4 regions of the Arthrobacter sp. AOP36-A1-22 genome follow, and region 1 is predicted to be linked to each of the others. Evidence: riboswitches for the same ligand, from Rfam matches in the RefSeq annotation. Region 1 holds a riboswitch; each other region holds the start of a gene.
The links. A riboswitch is a leader RNA that binds a small molecule or an ion and turns the genes downstream of it on or off. The one in region 1 is predicted to bind thiamine pyrophosphate.
Positions count from the first base shown of each region.

Region 1 (7,183 bases):
CAGGGTCACCGGCATCGGCAACGTCCCGCGGGAACGGTAGTTCATCCGGCCCAGCTGGCAGACGATCTGGTTGATCGCCGGGTAGGCGAAACCGTCGAACTGTACTTCGGGGATCGGATGCCAGCCGGCCATGGCCAGCCCGATGGACATGCCCAGGATGCCGGATTCGGCCAGCGGGGTGTCATAGACGCGGGTGCTGCCGTGTTTGGCCTGCAGCCCGTCGGTGATGCGGAAGACGCCGCCGAGGCCGCCGACGTCCTCGCCGAAGATCATCGAGCGCGGGTCTTCGGTCAATAGTTCGTCCAGGCCGCGGTTCAGGGCCTTTTGCATGGACATTTCGACGACGGTGTTCTCCATCGGACGCTCCTGCACGGTTGCGGTGGCCGGGTTAGACATGTTCGGATTCCTCTCGCCAGTTCGCGGCCTGGGCTGCTAGTGCTTCGGTGGGTTCCTGGAAGACGAAGTCGAACATCTCCGTGCCCGGGCGGGCGTCGAGAGCGTCGACTCCGAGGCGGACCTGCTCGACGAATTCGCCGGCCTGCTCGCTGATGTCGGCTACCGTCGCGTCATCGAGGGCGCCTGCTTCACGCAGGGTCGCTTCGAGGCGGTTCAGCGGGTCCTCGCCGCCGTCACGACGTTCATCGTCCAGGCTGCGGTAACGGCCCGGGTCATCGGAGGTGGAGTGCGGTCCGCGGCGGTAGGTCATGGCCTCCACCATGGCCGGACCGTTGCCTGCCCTGCCGTGTTCGACGGCGGCACGTACGGCGCGGACCACGGCGACGACGTCGTTGCCGTCGACCTGGATCGAGGGGATCGCGTAGCCGGCCCCGCGCGCGGCAACGGAGCCGCCGGCGACCTGGCGTTCGGTGGGAACCGAGATGGCCCAGCCGTTGTTCTGCGTGAAGAAGACCACCGGGGCCTTGTAGACCGAGGCGAAGTTCATGGCCTCGTGGACGTCGCCCTGCGAACTGGCGCCATCACCGAAGTAGGTGAGCGCGACGTTGCCGGTGCCATCGACGGTCTGTCCGTGGGCCCAGCCCACGGCGTGCAGCACCGAACCGGCGACGACGGCCTGGATGGGTGCCACATGGGTTTCGGCGGGGTTCCACAGGCCACCATGCCAGGAGGCCTTATGGGTGGACATGTACTCGACCATGTCGACCCCGGCGGCCAGGGCGACGCCCATTTCGCGGTAGGTGGGGAAGGCGAAGTCGCGGGCGGAGTCCAGCGCGTAGGCGCTGCCCACCTGGGCTGCTTCCTGGCCCAGTTCCGGGGCGTAACCGGGCAGGATGCCCTGTCGCTGCCAGGCGATGGCGGCGACATCGAGCTGCCGCGTGCGCACCATCAGGGAATACAGCTTCAGTAGTTCATCGGTGCCGAGCTCGTCGGCGTGCGGCTCAAGCCGGGGTGCATCGGTCATGTTCGACTCCCTGGGGGTGTGGTTCGGTGGACTTGCTCCGACCGTAATGACCCGGAAGTTCATGCGCAATACGCCGATGGTTGGACCAACAATCTGCGCAGAGTGTCTATAGTTAAGAATGATCAACTGTGCACATTGTATAGCTAGGAGGGGTTAGTGAAGATCGACGAATTGGACGCCAGGATCCTGGAGGAGTTCTCCTCGGACCCACGGATGTCGGTCCTGGAGGCCTCCCGGACCCTGGGGGTCGCCCGGGCCACGGTGCAGTCGCGGCTGGATAAGCTCACCCGTGAAGAGGTGGTCACCGGCTGGGGACCGCACCTTTCGGCCGAGGGGCTCGGATACCCGGTGCGCGCCTACTGTTCCCTGGTGATCCACCAGGATGCCGGTCACGACGGTGTGGCCGCCGCCCTGTCCGAGGTCCCCGAGGTGCTCGAACTCCAGACCGTCTCGGGCGAGTCCGACCTGATGGCCACCATCGTGGCCACGTCCAACGACGACCTGCAACGGGTCCTGGACGCGATCATTGCCACCCGGACCGTGCTGCGCAGTTCCTCGCTGGTGGTGCTGAACTCGCCCATCGCCCTACGCATGCTGCCGTTGGCCCGCGCCGCCGCCCAACGGGGCTGAGCCCTGAGGGGCCGGTGGCGGCTTAGGCCACCGGCCGCTCCAGCCCCAGATGCCCGCGCAGGGTGTCGGTCGAGTATTCGGTGCGGTAGAGCCCCCGACGTTGCAACACCGGCACCACCCGGTCCACGAACTCCTCCAGGGAGTCAGGCAGCATCGGCGGCATCAGGTTGAAGCCATCGGCGGCCCCCGAAACGAACCAACGTTCGATGGAGTCGGCCACCTGCTCCGGGGTCCCCACCATCGTGCAATGGCCGCCTCCTGCGGCCAACCGGCCCAGCAGTTGCCGCACCGTGGGACGTTCGGCCTCCACGATGCGCAGGATCGTGGCGTACCTGCCCTGCGGGCCGGTGAATTCACTCGCCGGTGGCAGGGTCGGAACCGGTGCGTCGAGGTCCCAGTCGCGGCAATCCTGCCCGATGAACATCCCCAGCTGGGCCAGCGACTGTTCGGTGGGCAGCAGGGCGTCCACCTCGGCCTGCCCGGCCAGCGCCTCGGCCTCGGTGGACCCCAGGAAGGTGACCAGGCCGGGCATGATCGCGACCTTGGACGGGTCCCTGCCTTCGGCGGCAATGCGCCGCTTCAGGTCCGCGTAGTAGTCCTGTCCACTGGCCAGATCGTAGGCCACCGCATAGATGCCCTCGGCATGGCGTGCCGCCAGCTGGCGGCCGGACTCGGAGGCCCCCGCCTGGAACAGGACCGGCCGGCCCTGCGGGCCCCGGGGCACGTTCAGCGGCCCGTCGACGCTGAAATGCTCGCCGTCGTGGTTGATGGGTCTGACTTTCTCGGGATCGGCGAAAAGCCCTTCCCTGTCGGCCAACACGGCGTCGTCGGCCCAGGAATCCCATAGTCCCAGCGCGACGTCGATGAACTCGGCCGCCCGGGCATAACGCTCGGGGCTGGCCGGCATGGCATCCATTGAGTGGTTGCGTGCCTCGGCGTCGAACATCGAGGTCACCACGTTCCACCCGATGCGCCCGGCGCTGATGTGGTCCAGCGACGCGAGCATCCGTGCCGCGTGGTACGGGGTGTAGAAGGTGGTGGAGACGGTGGAGATCAGCCCGATGCGGCTGGTGTTCCGTGCCATGGCGGCCAGGACCGTCAACGGTTCGAAGAACCACCGTGGACCCACTGACGGATTCCCTGCCGAATGCCCATCGGCGAAGAACACCGCGTCGAACAGGCCACGTTCGGCGGTTTGGGCCAGGCGTTCGTAGTGGTCGATGTCCCCCAGCTGTTCGACCGCTGAGCCCGGGTGGCGCCAGGCGGCCTGGTGGTGCCCGCAGGCGTTGAGGAAGGCGTTGAAATGCAGTTGGCGTGGTGCCGTGTCGGTGGTGTGTGCGCTCATCTCTAGTTCATCACCAGTCCGCCGTCGACCACCAGGTTCTGTCCGGTGACCGCACGGGCCCAGGGGGAGGCGAAGAACAGGATGGCGTCGGCGAATTCGGCGGGGGTGGTCACCTTGCGCAAGGGGGTGGAGGAGGCGATGAAGTCGAAGACCTCCTCGGGGGTGGCGGCGCTGGCATCGGTGGTCCGCAGCAGGCCGCCGGAGACCATGTTCACCGAGACCTCGTGTTGGCCCAGATCGGCGGCGAGTGTGCGGGTCAGCGCCAACAGGGCGGCCTTGGAGGCGGTGTAGTCGTGGTACGGGACCACCGGGTTTTGGAAGAGGTTGGTGCCGATGTTGATGATCCGCCCGAAGCCGTGTTCACGCATTCCCGGCAGGGCGGCCTGGGCGGTGTTCAGGGCGCCGCGGACACTGCCGGAGAACTGGGTGGTGAACTCCTCCCACCCAATGTCTGCGGCCGAGGAGCGGGCCTCGCCGTTGAAGGAGAAATCGGCCAACGCGTTGTTCACCACGGTGGTCACGGGGGAACCGAAATGGGCCTGGGCGGTCTCGAGCATGGTGGCGACCTGTGCCGGATCGGTGACATCCGCCTGGACGGCCAGGGCGCGGTCGGGCCCTAGGGTGGAGGCGAGCTCCTGGGCGGCCTGGGCGGATTGCCGGTAGTTGATGATGACGCGGGCGCCTTGCCCGGCGAAGGCCGTCACGATGTGACGGCCCAGACCGCGGGCGCCTCCGGTGACGAGGACAAGCTGGTCGGAGAGGTTCATCTGGTCTCACTTTCATGGCTGCCGAGGGCAGGGGGTGGTGGAAATGGCGAGGGGGCCCCGGAGGCGGAGTCGCCCGGGGAGAGTAGGGAATGGCGCGGCAAGCACTGTGGGCAGCATCGTTCACGTGCTGTCCTGCCCGACGGCGGAGAGCAGGCTTCGGGCAGGATTCTTGGTTGCGGTGCAGCTGGTGGGCAGACGCTAAACGCCTGGCCGGGCGGGTCCTGGACAAGCCGCCGGACGCCAGGGCGGACGCAACCGGGACAAGCTGGTACCGGGCAGTGGGGCAGCGGTCCGGCAGGACCTTCCAAAATGGGGGTCTAGGTGGAGAAACACCTGCAACATCCCTTCGCTAGTTCGAACTAGATCAGGTTCAACGGGTGTTCTCTCAGCCAGGAAATCGTGGCACCCCGTGTCACTGCACCACAGCCTACACACGTGACGTGGCGATTCGACAACTTCGTGTCCCCGTGTACAGTCTGTGCTGAACACGGGAGTCCGGTGAGCCGGGCTGAGAGGAAGCTGATCAAGCTTCGACCGTCGAACCTGATCTGGGTCATGCCAGCGCAGGGAGGCAAAACTCTGAATCCCGTGCCCTGTTCACTCAACGGAAGGGGCACGACAGTGCACTCGACAACGCCGCCATCCACCACGCCAGTACCGGCGCGGGGACGCTTTTCCTTCGACCTCAAGGACCTGGTGCTCATCGTGGTCCTGGGGGTCGTCTTCGGGTTCCTCTACTGGGCCCTGGTCCAGGCATCGGCCGGGCTGACCCTGCTGATGGGCCCGTTCGGGGACCTCTCCTCGCATCTACTCTTCGGCGGGTGGCTGATCGTCGCCCCGATCGCCGTCGCCGTCATCAGACGCCCCGGCGCCGGGATCCTGGCCGAGGTCATCGCCGGCGGGGTGGAAGTCGTTTTCCTCGGTTCAACGGCGGGTCCGATGCTCTTCCTCGTGGCCGCCATCCAGGGTCTGGGCAGCGAACTGCCCTTCGCCCTGCGCCGATACCGGTCCTTCAGCTGGGGCGTGTACGCCTGCTCGGGGCTGCTCGGGGCCGGGCTGGCCTTCGCCGTCTCGGCCTTCCGCTTCGGATGGTACGGGCAGGACTTCTTCGTCATCCGGCTCGTCGTCCAACTGCTGTCCGGTCTCATCCTCGGCGGGCTGCTGGCCCGCCGGACGGTCAACGCCCTGGCGAAGACCGGCGTGGTGGACAACTACGCCATCGGACGCGATCTGCCCACCACCGGGGGAGCATGAAACCGGTGGGCGCGGCGGTGATCGCGCTTCAGGAGGCCACGGTGCACTACCCCCGGCGGGCGGCACCGGTGCTGCAGGAGGTGTCGCTGGGCCTGGACGCCGGGGAGCAGGTCATCATCCTGGGCCCCTCGGGGGCCGGGAAATCCACGTTGCTGCAGCTGATGACCGGGGTCATCCCGCATTCGGTGGCGGCCCGCACCACCGGCCGGGTCCTCGTAGCCGGCCAGGACACCGCCCACAGCAGTGTTGCCGAGCTCTCCCGGACCGTGGGCGTCCTGGCCCAGGACCCCGAATCGGCGATGTGCATGCCCGATGTGGACCGGGAGATCGCCCTTCCACTGGAAAACCATGCGGTGGCCCCACCCCGGATCGACGCCCTGATCGACGCGGCGCTGGAACACATCAACGGAACCGGGCTGCGAGGCAGATCCACCCGGCAGCTCTCCGGCGGTGAAGGCCAACGGGTGGCCCTGGCGGCCAGCCTGGTCGCGGAGCCCCCGGTGCTGTTGCTCGACGAACCCACCTCGATGCTCGACGCCGAGGGCATCTCCTCGGTGCGCCGGGCCATCGACCGGGCCGTGGAAACGCGCGGCCCCGCCGTCGTGCTGGTGGAACACCGCATCGACGAGTACGCGGGAAGCGACGGCGTCGCGGGGCTCCCTGCCCGGGCCATCGTGCTCGATGCCGCAGGAACCCTGCTGGCGGACGGCCCCACGCCGACCGTGCTGGAGCAGTGGTCCAGACGGTTGGTGGCTGCGGGGTGCTGGACACCGCTGGACACCGAACTGCAGGCGGCCTTCGGCACCGGGGGAGGGCTGGCCTGCCCGATCATCCGGGACCGACTGCTCGGGTGGGCGCAGGACCGGCCCACGGTTCCGGCACCGTCCCGCGGCGGGGTCGTCCTATCCGCGCGGGGACTCTCGGTCACCCGGGCCCCGGCATCGGCCAGGAAACGCCGGCGCGACCCGGAAACCATCACCGCCCAGCTGGAAGGCATCGACCTGGAACTGCATTCCGGGGAGATCACGGCCCTGCTGGGCGCCAACGGGACGGGCAAGACCAGTTTGTTGCTCGCGTTGGCCGGGCTGCTGCAACCACTAGCCGGCACAGTGACGGGGGACCGCCCCGGGCTGGTGTTCCAGAACCCCGAACACCAGTTCGTGGCCTCCACGGTCCGCGAGGAGATCGGCCATGGCCTGCCCGCGGTCATCAATGGTCGTCCCGCCGATGAGCGGATCGAGGCCCTGCTGGCCGAACACCGGCTGACCCATCTGGCGGAGGCCAACCCCTTCCGGCTCTCGGGCGGGGAAAAGCGCCGGCTCAGCGTCGCGGCCATGCTCGCCCATTCGCGCGCCACCCTGCTGGCCGACGAACCGGGCTTCGGGTTGGATCGCAAGGCCACGATCTCGATGATGACAGCCTTCCGGGACGCCGCGGCCGAGGGGCAGTCGATCCTGTTTTCCAGCCATGATCTGCGCAGCGTCGCCACCCTGGCCCATCGGGGGATCGTCATCGCCGGGGGCACGATCATCGCCGAGGGGCCGATCTTCGAGGTGCTGGGCGACCGGGGGGTGCTGTCCCGGGCCGGGATCGTGCTGCCCCCGTTGCTGGACTGGCTGGTGGAGGTCGAGGACCGCCCGGAGGCGATCAGGGCCATCCTGGACGGGCTGGATCGGGAAGTCTCCCCGGTGCCCGGGATGCAGGTGCAGTCGTGAGCGCGGGCCCCCTGCCCTGGGTGAACACGGCCACGCCGTTGGGGCGGCGCAA
Region 1 is NZ_JBQSWX010000003.1:97,955-105,137, reverse strand. It holds gene ACT3S2_RS03040 (alpha-ketoacid dehydrogenase subunit beta) at 1-396, opposite strand, end outside; gene ACT3S2_RS03035 (thiamine pyrophosphate-dependent enzyme) at 389-1,420, opposite strand; gene ACT3S2_RS03030 (Lrp/AsnC family transcriptional regulator) at 1,577-2,050, shown strand; gene ACT3S2_RS03025 (LLM class flavin-dependent oxidoreductase) at 2,073-3,395, opposite strand; gene ACT3S2_RS03020 (3-oxoacyl-ACP reductase) at 3,398-4,162, opposite strand; TPP riboswitch at 4,487-4,582, opposite strand; TPP riboswitch at 4,640-4,749, shown strand; gene ACT3S2_RS03015 (ECF transporter S component) at 4,784-5,416, shown strand; gene ACT3S2_RS03010 (ABC transporter ATP-binding protein) at 5,413-7,131, shown strand; gene ACT3S2_RS03005 (energy-coupling factor transporter transmembrane component T family protein) at 7,128-7,183, shown strand, end outside.

Region 2 (7,183 bases), on a different contig from region 1:
GGGAACCTGATTTTCGGGTTCGTCATCGCCCTGGGGGTGGTGACGACCTTCAAACTGCCTCCCGTGGAGCTCTCCGGCCGGTTCAACCCCTGGCAGGGGCTGGTGTTCACGGTGTTGTTCCTGCGTGAAATCGTGCGGGCGAGCATCCAGGTGGTGCTCGTGGTCCTCCGGCGCGGGCCGAAGGTGCGCAACGCGGTCATCGGCATCCGCATGCGCAGCCAGGAAGACCTCATGGCCACGGTCCTGGGGCATGTGCTGACCCTCATCCCGGGGTCCTTCGTCGTGGAGATCGACCGGACGACCTCCACGCTTTACCTGCACGTGCTGGACATCAACACCGTCCAGGAGGCCGAGGACTTCCGGCGGCAGGTCAGGTCCATCGAAGCGAGGATCATCCGGATGATGGGCAGCCGGGAGGAACTGGCGGCCCTGGACGCCGAGGGCCCCGCAGGCCCCGACCCCGCAGCACGAGCGAACCGATCGATGAAGGAGCACCCATGATCATCGTCGCTGCCTGGATCGCCGGGGTCGCCCTGGCGCTTGGCGCCGTCATGGCACTGATCCGGTTGGCCAGGGGCCCGTCGATCCTGGACCGGACTCTGGCCCTGGACGTCCTGTTGATCATCATCCTGTGCGGACTCTGCGTGGACATGGTCGTGAACCGGCATCTGAACCACATCGTGTTCATCGTCGTCGGGTCGCTGGTGGCCTTCATCGGTTCGGTCACCATCGCCCGCTACGTCACCGATCGGAGGGGGCAATGATCGTGCTTGGACTGACCGAGGGCGGGACGCTGGACCAGGTCCTGGACTGGATCGTGGTGATCAGCATGGTCTCCGGGGCTCTGCTGTCCGTGGCCGCAGGCATCGGCCTGCTGCGTTTCCCGGACCTCTTCTCCCGCATGCACGCGGCCACGAAACCGCAGGTCCTGGGATTGTTCCTGATGCTGCTCTCCGTCGCCCTGCAGATCAGGGCCTGGTCCGCGGTGCCGATACTGGTGCTGGCCTGGTTCTTCCAGCTGCTCACCGCCCCGGTGACCGCCCATATGGTCGGTCGTGCCGGCTACCGGACCCGGCACCTCAAACAGGAGACGCTGGTCCTCGACGACCTCAATGAAGTGGTCTCCGAGGCCCAGCGCCGCCTGGACGAAGGCCGCTGACGAGGATCAGACCTCGTCGGCCGTGTGGTTGAAGCGGGCAATGGCCCGCTGCGTGCCACGGTTGGTCAGGACCTGGATCACTGCGGACACCACGGCGGAGACCACAGCGAACCCGAGCGCATGACGCATCGATGCCTCGGCCTGGGCTTCCTTGTCGTTCGGCTTCGGGGGGTTCTCTCCGGTGACCTTGTACCAGATGGTGTCCACGAGCTTGCCGCCGACGAAGCCGACGCCGATCGACACGACCGCGCCGACGATCTTCAATAATGCGTTCACGAACGATTCTCCCGTCGGTAGGTGATTACCTGCCCAGCATAACGCGCTGTAGACTCGGCCCTACTGAATCACCTACGACAGGGGAGCGTCGCCGACCGGCCACGGCCGGAATCTTCGACGCTGAGAGTGCGGAACACCGCAGACCCTCGAACCTGCTCCGGCTCGTACCGGCGAAGGGAGTCGAGAATCTCAGGACCCGCGGAACCGCCGCGGGGTCCTCCCCTCCTTGGACCCAAGGAGGAACACCACATGAGCAGCACCCTCTCGGCGGCACCGACCGCCCGTTACACCTGGCGCGTCGTGGACATCGTCGTCGCCTCCGTCATCGCCGTGGCCTCCGGGGTGATCTTCTGGGCCTGGAACACCACCCACCACGCCTTCGACTTCATCTTCGTGGCCTTCCCGCCCTCATCCGCCCTGCTGGCCGGAATGTGGCTCTTCCCCGCCGTCCTGGGGGCACTGATCATCCGCAAACCAGGGGCCGCACTGTTCTGCGAGATGGTAGCCGCGGTCGTTTCCTCGCTCCTGGGCTCCGAATACGGCTGGACGGTCTGGGCCTCGGGGATCATCCAGGGCCTCGGCGCCGAAATCGTCTTCGCCGTGCTGCTCTACCGCCGCTGGTCGCTGCCGGTGGCGCTGTTCGCCGGGCTGCTGACCGGGATCTTCGGTGGAGTGAACGACGCCTTCGTCTTCTCCTGGTTCCCCGACTACACCGAGAGCATGAAACTGGCCTATGTGGTGTTCATGGCCATTTCGGGCCTGGTCATCGCCGGATTGGGATCCTGGGCACTGACCCGGGCCCTGTCGCGAACCGGGGCCTTGTCCTCGATGGCGTCGCGGAAGGCCGCCCAGGAACGGGTCCTGGGTTGAACCGATGACACATGATGCACCGACCGGGGCCCGGGGCCCTTCACCGGCCACCGGGGTCGGCGACGTCCGCGCGGCGGCGGTCAGGGCCAGCGGTTGGGGATGGCAGCATGCCGGACGCGAGGAGCCCGCCGTGCTGGGGCTGGACCTGGACATCGACGCCGGGGAGAAGGTGTTGCTCGTCGGCCCGTCTGGGGCCGGTAAATCGACCCTCATGCATGCCCTGGCCGGGGTGTTGCAGGACGATGAGGACAACGCCTCCGCAGGGGAACTGCTCATCGATGGCCGACCCGCCGCGGCCGCCCACGGCCGGACCGGGCTGATGCAGCAGGACCCCGAGACCCAGATCGTCCAGGCCCGGGTGGGGGACGACGTCGCCTTCGGGGCGGAAAACCTTTCGGTGGATCCGGAACTGATCTGGCCCCGCGTCATCGAATCCCTGCACGCCGTCGGGCTCAGCCTGCCCCTGGACCACCCCACCTCCTCCCTGTCGGGGGGACAGAAGCAACGACTGGCCCTGGCCGGGATCCTGGCCATGCGCCCGGGACTGGTCCTGCTGGACGAACCCACCGCGAACCTCGACCCCGAGGGGGTGCTGGAGGTCCGTGACGCAGTGATCGACGCCGTGGGCGCCAGCGGGGCGACGATGATCATCGTCGAACACCGGCTGGCGGCCTGGGCCGACGCCGTGGACCGCGTGATCGTCCTGGAGCCCGGCGGCGGCATCGCCTACCAGGGCACACCGGCCCGGCTCTTCGCCCCCGGACCCATCCGGGACCGGCTCATCGACGCCGGGGTCTGGGTTCCCGGCCACACTCCCGTGCTGCCGGCCCGGCTGAAGCCGGCAGCACCGGCCGCCGGCCTGTTGAGGGGACGGGGGTTGGCCGTGTCCAGAACGGCCCAGGGTCCTGCCGCCGTATCGGGTCTTGACCTGCGGATCGACGCCGGGCAGGCGCTGTGCATCACCGGGGCCAACGGGGCGGGCAAATCAACACTGGCGTTGACCCTGGCCGGGCTGCTGCCCGAACGGGCCGGCAGCGTCGCCGCCCTGCCGGGCCTCAGCGGCGACCAGGGCGCCGCGGGGGCCTCCGACCCCGGGGACGCCGACCGGCCCTACCGGTGGCGGGCCGGGGAACTGGTCGCCCGGATCGGCACCGTCTTCCAGGAGCCCGAGCACCAATTCGTCACCGCCACCGTGCGCGAGGAACTGGCCTTCGGCCCACGACGGGCCCGCAGACCGGGGTCGAAGACCCGGCTGTACACCGACGAGGAAATCACCGGACGGGTCGATGAGCTGTTGGACCGGTTGGGGCTGAGGCATCTGGCCGAGGCGAACCCGTTCACCCTCTCGGGAGGCGAAAAGCGCCGGCTGTCGGTGGCCACCGTGCTCGCCGCCCGCCCCCGACTACTGATCCTCGACGAACCGACCTTCGGCCAGGATGCCAATACCTGGAGGGAACTGGCGCTGTTGCTGCGCGAACAACTCCAGGACGGCGTCGCCGTCGTCGCGGTCACGCACGATGCGGGCTTCGCCGCCGCCTTGGGGGCCTCCACGGTCGAGGTCGTCGCCGATCGACGCCCCTGCCGGGAACCGGGCAGGACCACACCGCAGGGCCCGGACCCCACCACCGCCCGGGCCTCCGGGGGGATGCCGGGGCTGGAACCCGATGCCGGGGCCCGGGCGAGCTTCTTCGGGCGGTGCAACCCGTTGGCCAAGCTTGCTGCGGTGGTGCTGGCCACGGTGCCGTTGATCGCCTCTCTGGACCTGGTGACCTCCAGCATCGTCGTCCTGGCCAGCCTGCTGCTGCTCCGGCTCGGGGGGATCGCCCCGGGACGCTTCCTCCTGCGGGCGTGGCCTTTACTGGTGGCGGCGCTGTTTGCCGCCTGGGGCACCGCGCTGGTCGGCAACGATGCCGGCGCGGTCCTGCTGGACCTGGGGGTGGCCACGATCAGCGAGGGGTCCCTGGTCTCCGGGGTGGCCACCGGACTGCGGATCTTCGCGGTAGCGGTTCCCGCGGTCATCGTCCTCTCGAGCACCGACCCCACCGATCTGGCCAATGCCCTGGCCCAACAAGCCAGGCTTCCGCACCGTTTCGTGTTGGGTGCCTTGGCCGGGATGCGCCTGATCGGGCTGCTGGCCGAGGAATGGGTGACGTTGGGCATGGCCCGCCGGGCCCGGGGCGTGGGCGCCCAAGGAGGATTCGTGCAGCGTCTGCGGGCCAATGCGGGGCAGAGCCTGGGGCTGATGGTCCAGGCCATCCGCCGCGCCTCGCGGCTGGCGGTCACGATGGAGGCCAAGGGCTTCGGCGGGACCCGCCGCACCTGGGCGCGGACCGCCACCTTCTCCTGGCGGGACGGGGCCCTGGTGGCCGGAGGCCTGTCCCTGGGGGCGGTGGCCACGGCCGCCGCCCTGCTCACCGGCGCCTGGAACCTCGTCTGGGGCTAGCCGGTCCTAGCCGACGGCTTCGAGCAGGGCCGCCAGTTCGGTGCCCAGGGCCCGATCCCGGGAGATCGGGGTGCCATCGATCGAGGTGACCGGGGCCAGCAGCCGGAGGCTGGAGACCAGCCATACGGCGTCGGCATCGAACAGGTCCGCCGGTTCCAACGGGCCGTAGCCCAACGTCCAGCCGGCGGCTTCGGCGGCCGCGAAGATCGCGCCCTGGGTGGTTCCGGGAAGGATTCCGGTCTCCACCATCGGGGTCACCAGCTGCTTGACCCCGTTCACTCGGGTGGCCAGCAGCACCGTGGAGGTCGGCCCCTCGAGCACGCGTCCGTCGCTGGAGGTGAAGATGACGTCCTCCGCCCCCAGTGTGTGGGCATGACGCAGGGCGGCCATGTTCACCGCGTAGGAAAGCGTCTTGGCGCCCTGGAGCAGCCACGGGGCCCGTTCGGCCAACGAGGAGTCGTAACCGCGGTCCAGGAGCACGACGGCGACACCCTCGGTGCGTTGGCGGCGTCCGGACTCCGGGGCGGGGGAGACGGTGACCCAGGCGGTGCCGTGGGGCTGGTCCTCCGGGCCCCGGGTGGCGACCAGTTTCACCACGGCCTCATCGGGGTCCTCCGGGTCCGCGGTACGCTCCTGGTCATACCGGGCCACCGCGGTGGCGATGGCCGCCCGCCAGGACTGCTCCCCGGGCAGGTCCAGGTCGCAGCTGGCCGCCGAGCCCCTGAGCCGGGAGAGGTGGGCGTCCAGTTTCCGTACGGCGCCGGCGGTATACAACATGGACTCGAAGACCCCGTCGCCGCGGATGACCCCCTGATCGGTGACGAGCAACTGCGCGGCGGAGGCATCGGCGAGGCGGCCGGCCGGCCTGGAGGGGTCCAAGAACACCAAGACTGTCATGGGCCAAGAATACCCTTGCGGTTTGTTCCTGCCACTAGGCTTGGACCGTCCCGACATCGTTGAGAGGTGCGTCCTTGACCGAATCGCTGTTCCTTTGGCAGAACCTTCCCGGATGGATGGTGTCGCTCCTCTGGGTGGTCGACCTCGGGATCCGGATCGTCATGCTCGGTGTCGTCCCCGGGAACCGGCGGCCGACCACCGCGATGGCCTGGCTGCTGTCCATCTTCTTCTTCCCCGTCGTCGGCCTGGGTCTGTTCCTGCTGTTCGGGAACTTCAAGCTCTCGCAACGCCGGATCGACCGGCAAACCGACGTCAACCAACGGGTGATCGATGCCACCGCGACCCTGGACGTGGACAACGGCCCCCCGGACGCCCCGGAGTGGGTCCGGTCGGCGATCGAACTGAACCGCAACCTCGGGGCCTTCCCCCTGCAGGAAGGAAACCAGTTCGATTTCATCACCGATTCGAGCGAATCGATCCGCCGGATGACCGAGGCGATCAACCAGGCGAAGGACTACGTCAACGCCCAGTTCTACATCGTGGGCGACGATCCCGAGCTCACCGGCCCCTTCCTGACGGCGCTGGAGGATGCCGCCGACCGCGGGGTGCGCGTCAGGTTCCTCTTCGACCATCTGGGCACCATGCGCACCGAGGGATACCGCGAGTTGTTACGGCGTCTGCGCGGCAGCGGCATCGAATGGCGGCGGATGCTTCCCATCTCACCGCTGCGCTGGAAGTGGCGGCGCCCGGATCTGCGCAACCACCGGAAGATCCTGGTCATCGACGGGGAAACCGCCTTCACCGGGAGCCAGAACCTCATCGAGCCCGGCTATAAGCGCAAGTCCTCGCATAAGCTCGGCCGCGAATGGATCGATTTGATGGCCCGCGTCGGAGGACCGATGGTCACCGGCCTCGACGTCGTCTTCGCCACGGACTGGTCGCAGGAGACGGACGAGTACCTGCTGGAGGACCTCAACGAGGGCGGTGTCCCCCTGCCTTGCGGGACGACCACCGGACAGATCGTTCCCTCCGGACCGGGATTCGAGTCGGAGAACAACCTGCGCCTGTTCAACACGCTGATGTATTCGGCCACGGAGAAACTGACGATCACCAGCCCGTACTTCGTCCCGGATGATTCGATGCTCTACGCGGTCACCACCGCGGCCCAGCGCGGGGTCGAGGTCGAGCTGCTGGTCTCCGAACGCGGCGACCAGGCGTTGGTCCATCACTCCCAACAGTCCTACTACCTGCAGTTGTTGAAGGCCGGGGTGAAGATCTACCGGTATCAGCAGCCGATGGTTCTGCACACCAAGTGCTTCACCGTCGACGACGAGGTGGCGGTCTTCGGGTCCTCCAACATGGATATGCGGTCCTTCTCGCTGAATCTGGAAGTGTCCCTGATGCTGCTGGGATCCCGGGCCGTGGGGGAGATCAAGAAGGTCCAGGACGCGTATAAGGAAAAGTGCACCCTGCTCACCCTGGAGGACTGGCTGGACCGTCCACGCACCATGCGCTACCTGGACAACGTGGCCCGGCTG
Region 2 is NZ_JBQSWX010000015.1:22,209-29,391, reverse strand. It holds gene ACT3S2_RS10180 (Na+/H+ antiporter subunit E) at 1-501, shown strand, start outside; gene ACT3S2_RS10175 (monovalent cation/H+ antiporter complex subunit F) at 498-764, shown strand; gene mnhG (monovalent cation/H(+) antiporter subunit G) at 761-1,159, shown strand; gene ACT3S2_RS10165 (DUF4235 domain-containing protein) at 1,166-1,435, opposite strand; TPP riboswitch at 1,505-1,631, shown strand; gene ACT3S2_RS10160 (ECF transporter S component) at 1,685-2,305, shown strand; gene ACT3S2_RS10155 (ATP-binding cassette domain-containing protein) at 2,310-4,748, shown strand; gene ACT3S2_RS10150 (aminodeoxychorismate lyase) at 4,755-5,645, opposite strand; gene cls (cardiolipin synthase) at 5,762-7,183, shown strand, end outside.
Region 2: it holds a riboswitch for thiamine pyrophosphate, as region 1 does, so the genes downstream of both, ACT3S2_RS10160 (ECF transporter S component) here and ACT3S2_RS03015 (ECF transporter S component) in region 1, are expected to answer to the same signal.

Region 3 (7,183 bases), on a different contig from region 1:
GTCGTCGTCGACGCCGCCAACGGGATGGCCGGCATGACCACTCCCGCGGTCCTGGGCGATGACCTGTTGCCGGCCCTTCCACTGGAGATCGTGCCGCTGTATTTCGAATTGGACGGGACCTTCCCCAACCACCCGGCGAACCCGCTGGAACCGGAGAACCTCAAGGACCTGCAGGCCGCCGTCCTCGAACACGGCGCCGATATCGGTCTGGCCTTCGACGGCGACGCGGATCGCTGCTTCGTCATCGACGAAGCAGGTCTGCCGGTGTCCCCCTCGGCGGTGACCGCATTGGTGGCCCGACGTGAAATCGCCCGGGCGCAGGCCGCCGGCGAGCAGACCCCGGTGATCATCCACAACCTCATCACCTCCCGCGCGGTCCCCGAACTGGTGGAACACGACGGCGGACGGCCGGTGGTCACCCGGGTGGGCCACTCCTTCATCAAGGCGGTCATGGCCGCCGAGGGGGCCGTCTTCGGTGGCGAACACAGCGCCCACTACTACTTCCGCGATTTCTACAACGCGGACACCGGCATGCTCGCCGCGATGCATGTGCTGGCCGCCCTCGGCTCCCAGGACCGTGCCCTGGGAGATCTGGCCGCCGAATACGAACCGTATTTCTCCTCGGGCGAGATCAACTCCGAGGTCGAGGACAAGGACGCGGCCGTGGCCCGGGTGCTGGAGAGCTTTTCGACCCCGGAGACGGTGGTCGATAGGCTGGACGGCACCACGGTGAAGGCCACGGACGGATCCTTCTGGTTCAACCTCCGCCCCTCCAACACCGAACCCTTCCTCCGTTATAACGGGGAAGCCGTAGACACCCCGACCATGGAACGCGTCCGCGACGCGGTCCTCACCCTTGTCAGGAGCAATGCATGAGCGAAAACCCCACGGAAAACCGGCTGGCCGAACTCGGTGAGGCCGCCCACCAGGACTTGAACAAGGTGCTCGGCACCGCCTTGGGCGTCGCCCGCGAACAGCTTGAAACCAACGGGGTCTTCCTGCCCTTCGCCATCGGCCTGGAGCCCGACGGCGAGGCCGAAGGGGAACTGCGCCTGCTGGCGGTCCAACCCGATGAGGACGACGAGGATCCCGAAGCGGATATCGATGCCGAAGTCATGATGGATGACCTGGTCACCTTGCTGATCGGTCAGCGTGAGAACTTCGTGGCCGTGGCCCTGGTCTCCGATGTGACCCTGCTGCAGGAGGATGTCGACGCCGTCCATGCCCTGGCGGAGCACAGCCTCGGCGGGGCAGTGGCCATCATCCAGCCCTATGCCTCCCCCGCCGCCGAAGGCAGCGAGTGGACCTTCCAGGAGCCCACCCCCGAACCAGCTGATTTGAGGATCTGGGCCTGATCCGTGGGGACCGGGCGTCGACATCATGAAGATCAACGCCTTTTCCGATGTGTGCCTGCGCATCCTGATGCTGCTCGCCGCCCGGTCCGATCCCCTGCTGAGGACCCGGGAGATCGCCGAGGCAATCGACATCCCCTACAACCAGGTCTCCAAGGCCGTGCACAAGCTCGGCCAGTTGAAACACATCGACGTCAAACGCGGGCGCACCGGTGGCGTGCAGATCAACGAATCGGGGCTGTCCCTCGGCGCCGGCACGTTGCTGCGCAGCCTCGAGGGGCAGGGCGATCTCGCCCAGTGCACCACCGACGACGGCACGGCCGCCTGCCCATTGATCGCCGGTTGCCGGCTCCGCACAGCCCTGGCGCGCGCCCAGGAGGCCTTCTACCAGGAGCTGGACCACTGGTCGATCCGCGATCTGGCGTCCTCCCCGGCGCTGGTCACCCTTCCTTTTCCCATCTCGCGATAGCCGATTTGCCCCAGTTTTCTACAAGGTGTAGAAATGTATCATAATACTTGCGGATCAGACGCAAGTAATTCGACCTCGAGGAGATTCGATGCTCTCAGAAACGTCCCGCCCCGTCGTCCAGGCGACACTTCCCGTGATTGGCGAACGGATCGGTGAGATCACCAAGAAGTTCTATGCCGGGATGTTTGCGGCACGTCCTGAACTCCTGGACGGCTTGTTCAGTCGCGCCAACCAGAAGAACGGAGCCCAGCAACAGGCCCTGGCCGGCAGCATTGCCGCCTTCGCCTCCCACCTGATCGAACACCCCGAATCGCTGCCCGAATCAGTGCTGTCCCGCATCGCCCATAAGCACACGTCGCTGGGCATCCAGCCCGACCAGTACCAGATCGTCTTCGACCACCTGTTCGCGGCCATCGCCGAGGATCTGGGCGAAGCAGCCACCGAAGAGGTCGTCGCCGCCTGGTCCGAGGTCTACTGGCTGATGGCCGACGCCCTGGTCAAGATCGAAAAGGGCCTCTACGCCGAACAGGCCAACGACCGGATCTACGCCCCATGGAAGGTCACCTCCACGGAGGCTTCCGGCCAGGATTGCATGACGTTCCGCTTCGAGCCGGCCGATGACACCGCCGTCACGGTGGCCAAGCCCGGCCAGTTCGTGAGCATCCGCGTGCCGCTGGCCGACGGGCTGCGCCAGTGCCGCCGGTACTCCCTCTCCGACAACGTCGAATCCACCACCGAGCGGGTGTTGACCACCAAGCTGGATGAAGGCGGGGAGGTCTCCCCCTTCATGCACCGCAATCTCGAGGTCGGCGACGTCGTGGAACTGTCCAACCCCTACGGTGACATCACCCTGGACATGGAGGGCGGGCCGATCATCATCGCCACCGCCGGCATCGGGTGCACCCCGAGCGCCTCGGCCCTGCAGTCGCTGGTCTCCACCGGGTCGGACCGCCAGGTGCTGGTGCTCCACGCCGAGGCCATGGAATCGAACTGGGCGCTGAAGGACCAGATGCTCGCCGCCGTGGAGCAGCTGCCCAACGTCGAGATGCGCCTGTGGCTCGAGGACACCACCGGCACCACCGCGGACCTGCAGGCCGTCGAGGGGTTCATGAACCTGACCGGCGTCGAGCTGCCCGAGGATGCCCGGATGTACCTCTGCGGTCCGCTGCCATTCATGCGTGCGGTGCGCAGCCAGGCCATCGCCGCCGGCGTGGCCCCGCGGAACATCCACTACGAGGTCTTCGGTCCCGACCTCTGGCTTGCCGCCTAGGCACGAGCCCGCTGCCCCGGAGGGGCGCCACACCGGAGCGGCCCGCGAACTGGATTAGCCAGATCGCGGGCCGCTCCGTTACGCTCGCAACGTCCACACGGGTGCCCCAGGAGGGGCTGAGATCGAGCTGCCACCGCTCGCGACCGTCGAACCTGTCCGGGTCATGCCGGCGTAGGAAGTTGAGGGCTCAAATGAGCGATTCCACAGTAAAACCCACCACCCCGTCCGCCACCGCGTGGGAACAGCACCCACAGCACCGGTTGCAGTGGATCGAGGATCCGGAACACGGCCTGCGGGTCCCGGTCACCGCGATCTGCCTGGCGGATTCCCCCGACGGCAGCGCCAACGAGCCCCATCTGGCGTATCGGACCGCCGGTCCGGGCTCCGAACCGACCGTCGGCCTCCCGCGTCCGCGCACCCGATGGATCACCGCCCGGGGTGACACCGCCGAATACACCGGTCGCCAACGCACCCTGCACGACGACGGCCGGTCCGCCGTGCGTCGCGGGGCCGCCTCGGCAGAATGGAGCGGCACGACCCCGGTACCGAGGCGCTCGCACCAGGGGCGTACCGTCACGCAGATGCATTACGCCCGACAGGGCACCCTCACCGACGAGATGCGCTATGTGGCGCTGCGCGAGAACTGCGACGTCGAATTGGTCCGCCGCGAAGTCGCCGCCGGACGGGCGATCATCCCGGTGAACATCAACCATCCCGAATCCGAGCCGATGATCATCGGCAAGGCCTTCCTGGTCAAGATCAACGCCAACATCGGCAACTCGGCCATCACCTCCTCGATCGCCCAGGAGGTCGACAAGCTCACCTGGGCCACCCAATGGGGCGCCGATACGGTGATGGACCTGTCCACCGGCGATGACATCCACACCACCCGCGAATGGCTGATCCGCAATTCCCCGGTGCCCATCGGCACCGTGCCGATCTACCAGGCGCTGGAGAAGGTCGATGGGGATGCATCGAAACTGACCTGGGAGATCTTCCGCGACACCGTCATCGAGCAATGCGAACAGGGCGTGGACTACATGACCATTCATGCCGGGGTGCTGCTGCGCCATGTGCCCTTGAGCGCCGACCGGGTCACCGGCATCGTCTCCCGCGGTGGATCGATCATGGCCGGGTGGTGCCTGGCCCACCACCAGGAGAACTTCCTCTACACCCATTACGACGAGCTCTGCGCCATTTTCGCCCGCTACGACGTCGCCTTCTCCCTCGGTGACGGGCTGCGCCCCGGCTCCCTGGCCGATGCCAACGACGCCGCCCAGTTCGCTGAGCTCGATACCCTGGCCGAGTTGACCCGCAGGGCCTGGCAGTTCGACGTGCAGGTGATGGTGGAAGGACCCGGACATATCCCGCTGCATCTGGTCCGCGAGAACGTCGAGCGTCAGCAGGAGCTCTGCGACGGGGCGCCGTTCTACACCCTGGGTCCGCTGGTGACCGATACGGCCCCCGGCTACGACCACATCACCAGCGCCATCGGGGCCACCGAGATCGCCCGTTACGGCACGGCGATGCTCTGCTATGTGACCCCGAAGGAGCATCTGGGGCTGCCGGATAAGGACGACGTGAAGACCGGGGTGATCACCTATAAGATCGCCGCGCATGCCGCCGATGTGGCCAAGGGGCATCCCGGGGCGACGGCCCGCGACGATGCCCTGTCGGCCGCGCGCTTCGAGTTCCGCTGGAACGACCAGTTCGCCCTGGGTCTGGATCCGGCCACGGCCCAGCGGTTCCACGACCAGACGCTGCCTGCGGAGCCGGCCAAGACCGCGCACTTCTGTTCCATGTGCGGGCCGAAGTTCTGTTCGATGCGGATCTCCCAGGACATCCGCGAGGAGTTCGGGGGAACCGAACGCCAACGGGCACTGGCCGATGACATCGAAGCCGGTTTGCAGGCGAAGAGCCGTGAATTCGCGGATTCGGGGTCCAGCATCTACCTCCAGGCGACGATCCCCGTCGGCAACGGCACCGACTGATCCACCGGGTACGACGACGGCGTCCGCACGGGAGGCAACGGGCGCCTCCAACGTTCCGGGCAACTTCTGCAGCTGCTCCCCTGGCAGGAACGCAGGCGGTTGCCCGGAGCGGTCGTCGGTATATGGACTATGTCATGTAGCCGTCCACGGCCCGGAGGTGATACGGCGCGTCCGCACCTGACGCAGCGAAGCCTTGCGGAGACCGCGATCCAGACCAATCAGTCTCCAGCGGGATCCGGGTCTGCCTGGTGGAGCCCGGGAACCCGCCCGAGCCGGGGGTGGACCTCACCGCGTTCGATCCAGGCGCGGACCATCGCGTTGAAGAACAACGGATCCTCGACGCTCCATTGATGGTGCAGCCCCGGGGCCAGACGGAAGACCGTGTCCCGGCGAACCGCGGCCACATCGGCGAATCCCTTGCGCACCAGGGCCGGTTCACGGGCCCCGGCGACCATCATCAGGCGTTCGGTGTAGTCCCCCAGCCCGTCGGGCAGGCCGCCCGCCTGGACCTCGTCCAGCATCGCCTTCATGTTGTCCGGACGCAGGGTCAGCCCATGTTCGGAGTAGAGCCTGCGGGAGTTCGCGGGAATCCCGAAGGCCCCGGCCTGGACCTTCCAGAACCATTCGGCGTCCCCTAATCGCAGTTGCGCCGCCGTGGATAACCGCGTTCCCGCCCCCACCGGCCGGATCCCTGCCCCGGTGAACAGGGCACTGGCGAAGAGCTCGGGATGCCGGGCCAGTACACGCAGGCCCACGACGCCGCCCAGGGACTGGCCAACCAGGTGGACCCGGCCGTCCTCGATCTCTTCGGCGATGAAGGCCGCGACGTCATCCGCGGCGCTATCGAGCCCGCGCCAGTCCTCATCGGCCCGGCCGCCGAACCCGGGCAGATGCGGGGTGAAGATCCGATAGGCAGGGAAGGCCTTGACCTGGGGATCCCACATCCAGTTGGCCACGTTGCCGCCATGGAGAAAGACCAGCGTCTGGGCTGGTTTGCCGTCCGTGCGGGGACGCACCGGGGGGTGGATCTCCGGGTAGCCGGCCGGATCGGGGCGTTCCCCGACGGAGGGAGGCACCGTGGGCTTTTCGTTCATGGCAGATTCCCTTCGACGGAGTCGAGCCAGTTCAGTTCGGCACCGACGTGGGCGATGCCGTGGTCCAGCGTGGCGGCCATCAGGTAGCCGCGTCGGTCGGCCAGGGCGGCCTCGTCCAATTCCGCGCGCAGGGCCCGGTAGGACCGCTGCAGGTCCTCGTCCTCGGTGCGACGTGCCGCAAGCAGTTCCAGGACCTCGTGGCGCTCGAGCTCCCCGGAGAAGAAGATCCGGCCCAGGAAGGGCTCACGGGCGGGCTGCCGGTCCAGCGTTCCGGTCAGCCAGTCCTGCAAAGCCGCCCGCCCCGCCTCGGTGATGTGGTGCTCCTGGCGCGCCGGGTAGTTCTCCTGCGGAACGGTCCGGACCGTGGCCAGGCCCTGGTCCACCAGTTGGGCCAGGGTGCGGTAGATCTGTGCCTTATCGGCATTCCAGAAGTGGTTGATGCTCGAGTCGAAATGCTTCTTCAGGTCGTAGCCGGTCATCGGCGACAAGCTCAGGAGCCCGAGGATCAAACGTGCGAGGATCATGTGTCCATCATGCCAGCCTGCTAGGTGAACTATCGCCTATCGGCCCAGCGTGTGCCTCCGCGCCACCGGGCGGTCCCGCTGAGGGATATGGGGCGGGAACGTCCAGCGGGCCATCCTTGATGGTCCGCTGGACGTTCCCGCCCCTGATGCTCCTCGCGGTGGAACCGGCTAGGCGCCCAGGCGCTGCTTCAGCCCGTCCAGCTCATCCTGCAGGGACTGCGGCAGGGAGGGCCCGAATTTGGCGTACCACTCCTCGATATCCGCCAGTTCGCGCTTCCACTCCTCCGGGTCGACCGTCACGGCCACCTCGAGGTCCTCGGCGGTGAACGAGTCCAGGCCGCTGAGATCCATCGAGTCGCCGGTGGGCACCATGCCGATCGGCGTCTCCTGGGCGTCCGCAGTGCCTTCGATGCGCTCGACGATCCACTTCAGCACGCGGGAGTTGTCGCTGAACCCGGGCCAGGCGAATCCGCCCTCGGGGGT
Region 3 is NZ_JBQSWX010000005.1:127,657-134,839, reverse strand. It holds gene ACT3S2_RS04970 (phosphomannomutase/phosphoglucomutase) at 1-876, shown strand, start outside; gene ACT3S2_RS04965 (hypothetical protein) at 873-1,355, shown strand; gene ACT3S2_RS04960 (RrF2 family transcriptional regulator) at 1,381-1,821, shown strand; gene ACT3S2_RS04955 (globin domain-containing protein) at 1,910-3,091, shown strand; TPP riboswitch at 3,179-3,286, shown strand; gene thiC (phosphomethylpyrimidine synthase ThiC) at 3,283-5,082, shown strand; gene ACT3S2_RS04945 (alpha/beta fold hydrolase) at 5,301-6,176, opposite strand; gene ACT3S2_RS04940 (PadR family transcriptional regulator) at 6,173-6,700, opposite strand; gene ACT3S2_RS04935 (phosphoenolpyruvate carboxykinase (GTP)) at 6,869-7,183, opposite strand, start outside.
Region 3: it holds a riboswitch for thiamine pyrophosphate, as region 1 does, so the genes downstream of both, thiC (phosphomethylpyrimidine synthase ThiC) here and ACT3S2_RS03015 (ECF transporter S component) in region 1, are expected to answer to the same signal.

Region 4 (7,183 bases), on a different contig from region 1:
AGACGATGGCGGCGACGGTGGAGAATGTGGTCAGCGGGACCGACTCGATGGCCTCGGTGGTCGATCCGGCCAGATTCAGTCCGATGAGCGCGACGATCGTGCCCATGACCACCGGAGGCATCAGGGCGTGGATCCACCCGGTGCCCGATTTCTGCACCACCAGCCCGATGATGAACAGGGCCGCACCGGAGAAGACGACGCCGCCCAGGGCCCCGGCGAAACCATGTCCCGACATGGCGGCGGTCACCGGGGCGATGAACGCGAAGGAGGAGCCCAGGTAGCTGGGTACCCGGCCGGCGGTGATGAGCAGGAACAGCATGGTCCCGACCCCGGAGAAGAACAAGGTGGAGGTGACCGGGAAGCCGGTCAGCGCCGGTACCAGCACGGTGGATCCGAACATGGCCATCACGTGTTGGACGCCGATGCCGGTGGTCTGGAACCAGTTCAGCCGTTCATCGGGGGCCACCACGGTGCCGGGTCGAATCGTTGTGCCGTCGCCGTGGACCGTCCAGCCGAAGCCGGGGAAATTGCTCATGGGTGTCCTCCATCGGGGCCCTGCGGGTTGGTGGGGCCTCACCGGTGCGGGGCCCCACGGAATCCTACCGCCCCCGACCCCGGGGCGGCGGGGTCGGGCCCCCTGCCGGGGTGCGCCGGCATCAGCCGATGGCCGCCACCGGCATGGGGAGGGAGGCCGATCGCGGGGCGGCGTCTTCGGGGGTCTGGGCGAAGAAGGACAATTCCTGCCGGCTCGATTCGTCGAAGGCGCGACGCATCCCGGCCAGGGTGGTGGAACCCGCCCGCAAGGCCACCTTCTGGACCAGCGCGATGGCCTCGCTGGTGGCTTCGTCGAACTCGGGGGAGGAGTAGGCGGCGAGCCAGTCGGCATAGGGGTGGCCCGGGTGGGCCGCGGCGGCCAGCCGCTGGCCGATGTCCTGGTAGAGCCAATAACAGGGCAGGATGGCCGCCACGAGCTTGGGATAGGAATCGCCGGAGGCCACCAGGTGGTTCAGGTAGGCCGAGGTGGTGGGGCTGGGTTCCGGATCGGGGGCATCTCCGAGCCGGTGCAGATGTAGATTCGCCTCCTCCTCGAGGGCGCCGACGGCCCCGGAAGCCCAGAACTGCTGCTCTTCGCGGTTCGGCGCCAACTCGGCGGCACGGGAGAGGACCCGGGAGTAGGTCCGCAGGTACAAGGAATCCTGGGCCAGATAGAAGTGGAAGTCCTCCGAGGGCAGGGTCCCGTCCCGCAGCGCACGGATGAACGGCAGATCGTCGATCCCCGAACGCAGCGGTGCCAGATCGTTCCACCAGGTGCCCAGCAAGGCCCCCGTCGTCGGGAACGCCGCACCGTCCCAGAGCGCCCCGAAATGATTCACCGGACCATGTCCTTCGCCGACCTCGAGTTCATCGGCACGGTGCAGGGCGCCTTCAAGCCACCCGCGGGCCAGCCGCAGGGCATCCCCCCAGTCCCCGCAGCGGGCCCACAGGGTAGCCAGCGCCGCGGAGAGCGAGCACCCGGTCCCATGGGTGTTCGGGGTGTCGATGCGGTCACCCTCCACGGCAGCCATGACGCCGTCGGGGCCCACGAGGGCATCCGGGCACCGGCTGCCGGTGAGGTGGCCGCCCTTGGCCAGGACCAGGACAGAATACCGCCTCGCGAGCCGGGCTGCCTGGTCCAGGACGTCGTCCCATCGGGTGCCGACCGGCTCCTCGAGCAGTGCCGCCAATTCCGCGGTGTTCGGGGTCAGGACATCGGCCCACGGGAGCAGCCGACGCAGGGCCTCCTCGGCGTCGTGCTCCAATAAGCGGTCCCCGGACGTGGAGATCAGCACCGGGTCCACCACGACGGTGGTGCCCGGGCGGGTACCCAGCCAGGCGGTGGTGGCTTCGATGACCTCGGCGGAGGCCAGCATGCCGATCTTCACCGCATCGATCCGGATATCGGCGGCGACCGTCTCAAGTTGCCGGGTGAGGAATTCCGCCGGAGGGGTATGGACCCCGGTGACCCCCCGGGTGTTCTGGGCGGTCAGTGCGGTGATCGCCGCCATCCCGTAGCCACCGCAGGCGGCAATCGATTTCAGGTCGGCCTGGATCCCGGCCCCGCCGGAGGGGTCGGCCCCGGCGATGGACAGGATGTTGGGGGTGTTCGGGGCGCTCATGCGGTCTCCGTTCGTGCTGCCCGGGTCCATTCCTGAACCAGGGCGGCAGCAGAGTCCCGGGGTTCGGCGGCGGAGCAGATGGCCCGCACGACGGCCATGCCGATGGCCCCGGCGGTGTGCGCGTCCGCGGCGTCGCCGGAGCCCAGCCCGCCGATCGCCACGCAGGGCAGCGGGGCCCGGGAGATCAACGAGGCCAGGCCGGGGAACCCCAGCGGGGTCGGGTGGTCCTTCTTGGTGGGCGTGGCCCGGACGGCCCCGGTGCCCAGATAGTCGATGGTGCCTGCCGGCAGTTCCGCTACTGCCGCGAAGTGGTCCTCGGTGCTGGCGCTGAGCCCCAGCACGGCATCGGGTCCGATGAGGGACCGGACGAGTTCGGCGGGCAGGTCCTTCTGGCCGATATGGACCCCGTCCACGCGGATCCCTGCCGCACGGGCCGCCAGGTAGACGTCCACCCGGTCGTTGAGCAGCAGCAGGGCCCGGCCCGCGGTGTGTTCGGCGCAGGCGGCCGCCTCGGCCAGGAATTCGCGGGCGGACAGGTCCTTGCAGCGCAGCTGGATGGTCCCGACCCTCGCGGCGACGGCCTCGGCCACGATGGTGGCCAAGGGCCGTCCGGCCGTGCTGGTGGAGTTGGCGACGAGGTAGATCCCGCTTCCGGGAACCGGCGCGCTCATGCGAGCACCGCCTCAACAAAGCAGTCGGTGGGTGAATGGGCCAAGGTGGGCGCATGTTGGTGCATGGGCGACATCCCTCCGCTAGTACGAACTAGATCAGGTTCTTGCCGGGTGTGCTCTCAGTCCGCGCCGGTGGCGGACACCCCGTGTCAGTGATCGTGAGCCTACAGTCCCCCACTGGGGGCGGCAAACCCACCGGCTGCCCCGCCGGCGGTGTCCACGTTAGTGTCGTACCCATGGCCATGAACCGACGTTCCCGTCCCCCAGCAGTTTCCGCGCCCGTCGTGCCGGCGGGCCCCGACGCCGAACTCCCGGCCACCGCGGCCCGCCGGCTGCGTGATGCCGCCGACTCCCGGCTGGCCCACCCCCGCAGGTTCCGCAGCGCCCAGCTCAAGGCACTCGAACGGCTGATCCAGGATCAAGAACAGACCCTATGTGACGCGTTGATGACGGATCTGGGTAAACCGGCGGCCGAATCCCGGCTGACCGAACTGGATCGGGTGAAGGCCGAAATCGATCATGCCCTGTTGCACCTGGGCGACTGGATGGCGGATGAGGCGGTGAAGGTCCCGCTGTCGCTGCAACCGGCGTCGGCCCGCGTCCAGGCGCGTCCGTTGGGCATGGTCCTGGTGATCGCCCCCTGGAACTATCCGGTCCTGTTGCTGCTCGGCCCGCTGGTCGGTGCCCTGGCGGCAGGGAACACGGTGATCCTCAAACCCTCCGAACTGGCTCCGGCCACCTCGGCGGTCATGGCCGCCCTCATCCCGCAGTACCTGGATCGGCGCGCTGTCGCGGTCCTGGAGGGTGCCGCGGAGACGACGAGCGAACTTCTGGAGATGGACTTCGACCACATCTTCTACACCGGAGGCGAACGGGTCGGGAAGATCGTGGCCCGGGCCGCGGCGGAAACGCTGACCCCGGTGACCCTGGAACTGGGCGGGAAGAGTCCGGCGGTGGTCGCCGACGGGAACTTCCCCGCCATCGCCCGGCGGTTGGCCCACGGGAAGTTCATGAATGCCGGACAGACCTGTGTCGCCCCGGACTACGTCCTGGCGGTCGGGGCCACGGCGGCGGCCGAACTGGAAAAGCAGCTGCCCAAGGCCATCGGCGCGTTCTATGGGAAGGACCCCTCGGGCAGCAAGGACTATGGGCGGATCATCAACGCCTCGCACTTCGAACGTCTGGAATCCTATCTGGGGCAGGGACGGGTGGTGGCCGGGGGGACCAGCGACGCGGAGGCGAGGTACATCGCCCCCACGGTCCTGGCTGACGTCGACCCGGCGGCCCCGGTGATGACGGAGGAGATTTTCGGTCCGATCCTGCCGATCATCCAGGTCGACCGCTTCGATGATGCGGTGCGGTTCATCAACTCCCGCCCCTCACCGCTGGCCGCCTACCTGTTCAGCGAACGCCCGCGCCTGCACACCTCCTTCGAGGACCAGGTGCGGGCCGGGGCGATCGCCCATAATGTGTGCAGCATGCACCTGGCGGTCCCCGCGCTGCCCTTCGGCGGGGTGGGGGCCTCGGGGACGGGGAACTACCACGGCAAATTCGGGTTCGATACCTTCAGCCAGCAACGTCCGGTGCTGTCCAAGACCGCGATGCTCGATACGTTGCGGGCCGTCTACCCGCCCTTCGGCTGGGCCAAGCGGAAGATCATGCGTTCGATCGGCTGATCCGCCCGGCCGAGTGCCCCGACAGACGAAGGGCCCGGACCGCATTCAATGCGGTCCGGGCCCTTCGCTACGGTCGGTGCCATGGCACCTGCCGATGGATCGTGGCTACTTCTCGGTCAGCGAATCCACGTAGTCCTGGTTCTCGGAGATCCACTTGTCGACGATCGGTCCGTAGTCATCGGTGTCCGTGTCGTTGAACATGGCGTTCTCCAGGGAGAACAGGTGGTCATCGTCGATCGTGAAGTCGTTCAACCACTCGGTCAGTCCCGGGTAGGTGTCGGCGAAGTCGGCGTTGCCGTAGGAGGTGATGGTTTCCGCGTCGCCCATGGCACCCTTGGGATCCTTCAGATCCTTGATCGGGAACTCGTCGTAGGCCCAGTGCGGGCGCCACAGGGTGACGACGATGTCCTCATCGGCGTCCGTGGCCTTCTTCAGCTGGGCCAGCATGGCCGGGGTGGAGGAGGTCTTGAAGTCCATCTTCTCCAGGCCGTAGTCCGGGATGGCCGCCTTTTCGGTGGTGTCGGTCAGCCCGGCGCCCGGGTCGATGCCATAGATCGTGTTGCCGAACTTGTCGGCATTGGCCGCCAGGTCCTCGAGCGAATCGATCGGGGCGTCTTCGTTGACCGCGATGGTCAGCTTGGCATCGTCGTACCAGGTGCCCAGCTTGGTCATGTCGTCGCCGTACTTCTTCAAGTACTTCTTGTGCGTCAGCGGCATCCAGACGTCCATGGTCAGGTCCAGGTCACCGGAGGCGACACCGGCGAAGACCGGGCCGGCATCGGCGTCGGTGAGTTCGACGTCGTAGCCCTTCTTGTCCAGGATCTGCTTCCAGAGGTTGGACACGGCCACGCCTTCGTCCCAGCCGGCCATGACGCCGATGTTCAGCGCGGCCTGGTCGCCGTTCTCAGGCGAGTCGGGGACCTCGGATTCGCTGCTTCCGGTGTCGCCGCTGCCGCAGGCGGTCAGCGCGAGGGCCGCCGTGGCGGCGATCCCCATCATTGATGCGAATTTCCTTTGCATTGTTCATTTCCTTTCTTCGCGCCCCGCCAGCGGGGCGTAGGGTCGTTAGCCGTTTTTCGCCGGCACGTTGGATTGGCCCAGGGAGGCGGTGATGCGGTCCAGGAAGATGGCCAGAATGACCACCGACAGACCTGATTCGACACCCAGGGGAGTGTTCAGGGTCGTCAGGGAGGCGTAGACATCCTTGCCGAGACCACCGGCGCCGACCATGCCGGCGATGACCACCATGGACAGGGAGAGCATGATGACCTGGTTGATGCCGGCCATGATGGTCGGCAGCGCCAGCGGGATCTGGATCTGGCGCAGGATGCGTCCCGGGGAGGCGCCGAAGGCCTGGCCGGCCTCGACGACCTCGGTATCGACGCTGCGGATCCCCAATTCGGTGAAGCGGGTGCCCGGCGCCATGCCGAACACGATCGTGGCCACGATTCCGGGGACGACGCCGATCCCCAACAGCAGGATCGCCGGGACCAGGTAGACGAAGGCAGGCATGGTTTGCAGGAAGTCCAGGATCGGCTTGACGACCGCCGAAACGATCTTGGATTTGGCGGTGAGGATGCCCAGCGGAACACTGATGATCACCGCGACGATGCTGGCCACCAGGACCAGCGACAGGGTCTCCATCGAGTGCTCCCACTGGTTCATCCCGTAGATCAACAGCAGTCCGATGACCGTACCGATGGCCATCTTCCAACTGCGCAGGAGCCAGGCCAGCAGGGCCAGCACGAGGATGACGACCCAGAACGGCGGAGCGGTGAGGATCCACGCCAGCCCGTCGTACCAGTTCTGGAAGAAGGACTTGATGAGGTTGAAGAGCCCGCCGAGGTTGGCGATGAACCAGTTGAGGACCACTTCGCCCCAGTGGCCGACGGGAATGCGGAATAGCTGATCGGTCATTTAGAGGGCACCTCCTTCGTCGTCGGATGCAGCCGCGGGGGCATCGGTGTCTTCCGGCTGGTCGGCGGCGACCACCGGGACGCTGCTGGTGGTCGAGGGGACGTTGCCCAGCGCGGAGAGGAGGGTGGCGCGGGCGATGGCGCCGATGAGCCGGCCCTCGTCGTCGACGACCGGCAGGGGTACCGGCGACTCCACGGAGCGGCCGAACAGGTCGTTCAGCGCCGTCTCGGCGGTGACCGGGTCATTGCCGACGGTGATGATTTCTTCCAGGTCGGTACCTCCGCGTTCGAGCAGGCCCATCACCTCGCGGTCGCGGACGGCTCCGAGCAGCTTGCGCTGCCGGTCCAGCACGAAGGCGGCCGAGGTCTGCAGTTCGCGCATGGTCCGCAACGCATTGCGGGCACCACCGGAGAGGTTGACGACGGAACGCGGGGTCTCCATGACCGTTCCGGCGGTGAGCACCCGGGTCCTGTCGACGTCGCGCACGAAGGCTGAGACGTAGTCGTTCGCCGGGCGGGTGAGGATGTCGTCGGGGGTGCCGATCTGGACGATCTCCCCGTCGCGCATGACCGCGATCCGGTCCCCGAGGAACATGGCCTCGTTCAGGTCGTGGGTGATGAAGACGATCGTCTTGCCGAGTTCGGCCTGCAGTGAGGCCAACTGCTCCTGCATATCGCGACGGATCAGCGGGTCGAGTGCCGAGAAGGCCTCGTCCATCAGCAGGATGTCGGTTTCGGAGGCCAGGGCGCGGGCCAGGCCCACA
Region 4 is NZ_JBQSWX010000030.1:12,313-19,495, reverse strand. It holds gene ACT3S2_RS14345 (uracil-xanthine permease family protein) at 1-535, opposite strand, end outside; gene thiD (bifunctional hydroxymethylpyrimidine kinase/phosphomethylpyrimidine kinase) at 657-2,156, opposite strand; gene ACT3S2_RS14335 (thiamine phosphate synthase) at 2,153-2,827, opposite strand; TPP riboswitch at 2,884-2,984, opposite strand; gene ACT3S2_RS14330 (aldehyde dehydrogenase family protein) at 3,064-4,503, shown strand; gene ACT3S2_RS14325 (glycine betaine ABC transporter substrate-binding protein) at 4,609-5,523, opposite strand; gene ACT3S2_RS14320 (ABC transporter permease) at 5,569-6,420, opposite strand; gene ACT3S2_RS14315 (quaternary amine ABC transporter ATP-binding protein) at 6,421-7,183, opposite strand, start outside.
Region 4: it holds a riboswitch for thiamine pyrophosphate, as region 1 does, so the genes downstream of both, ACT3S2_RS14335 (thiamine phosphate synthase) here and ACT3S2_RS03015 (ECF transporter S component) in region 1, are expected to answer to the same signal.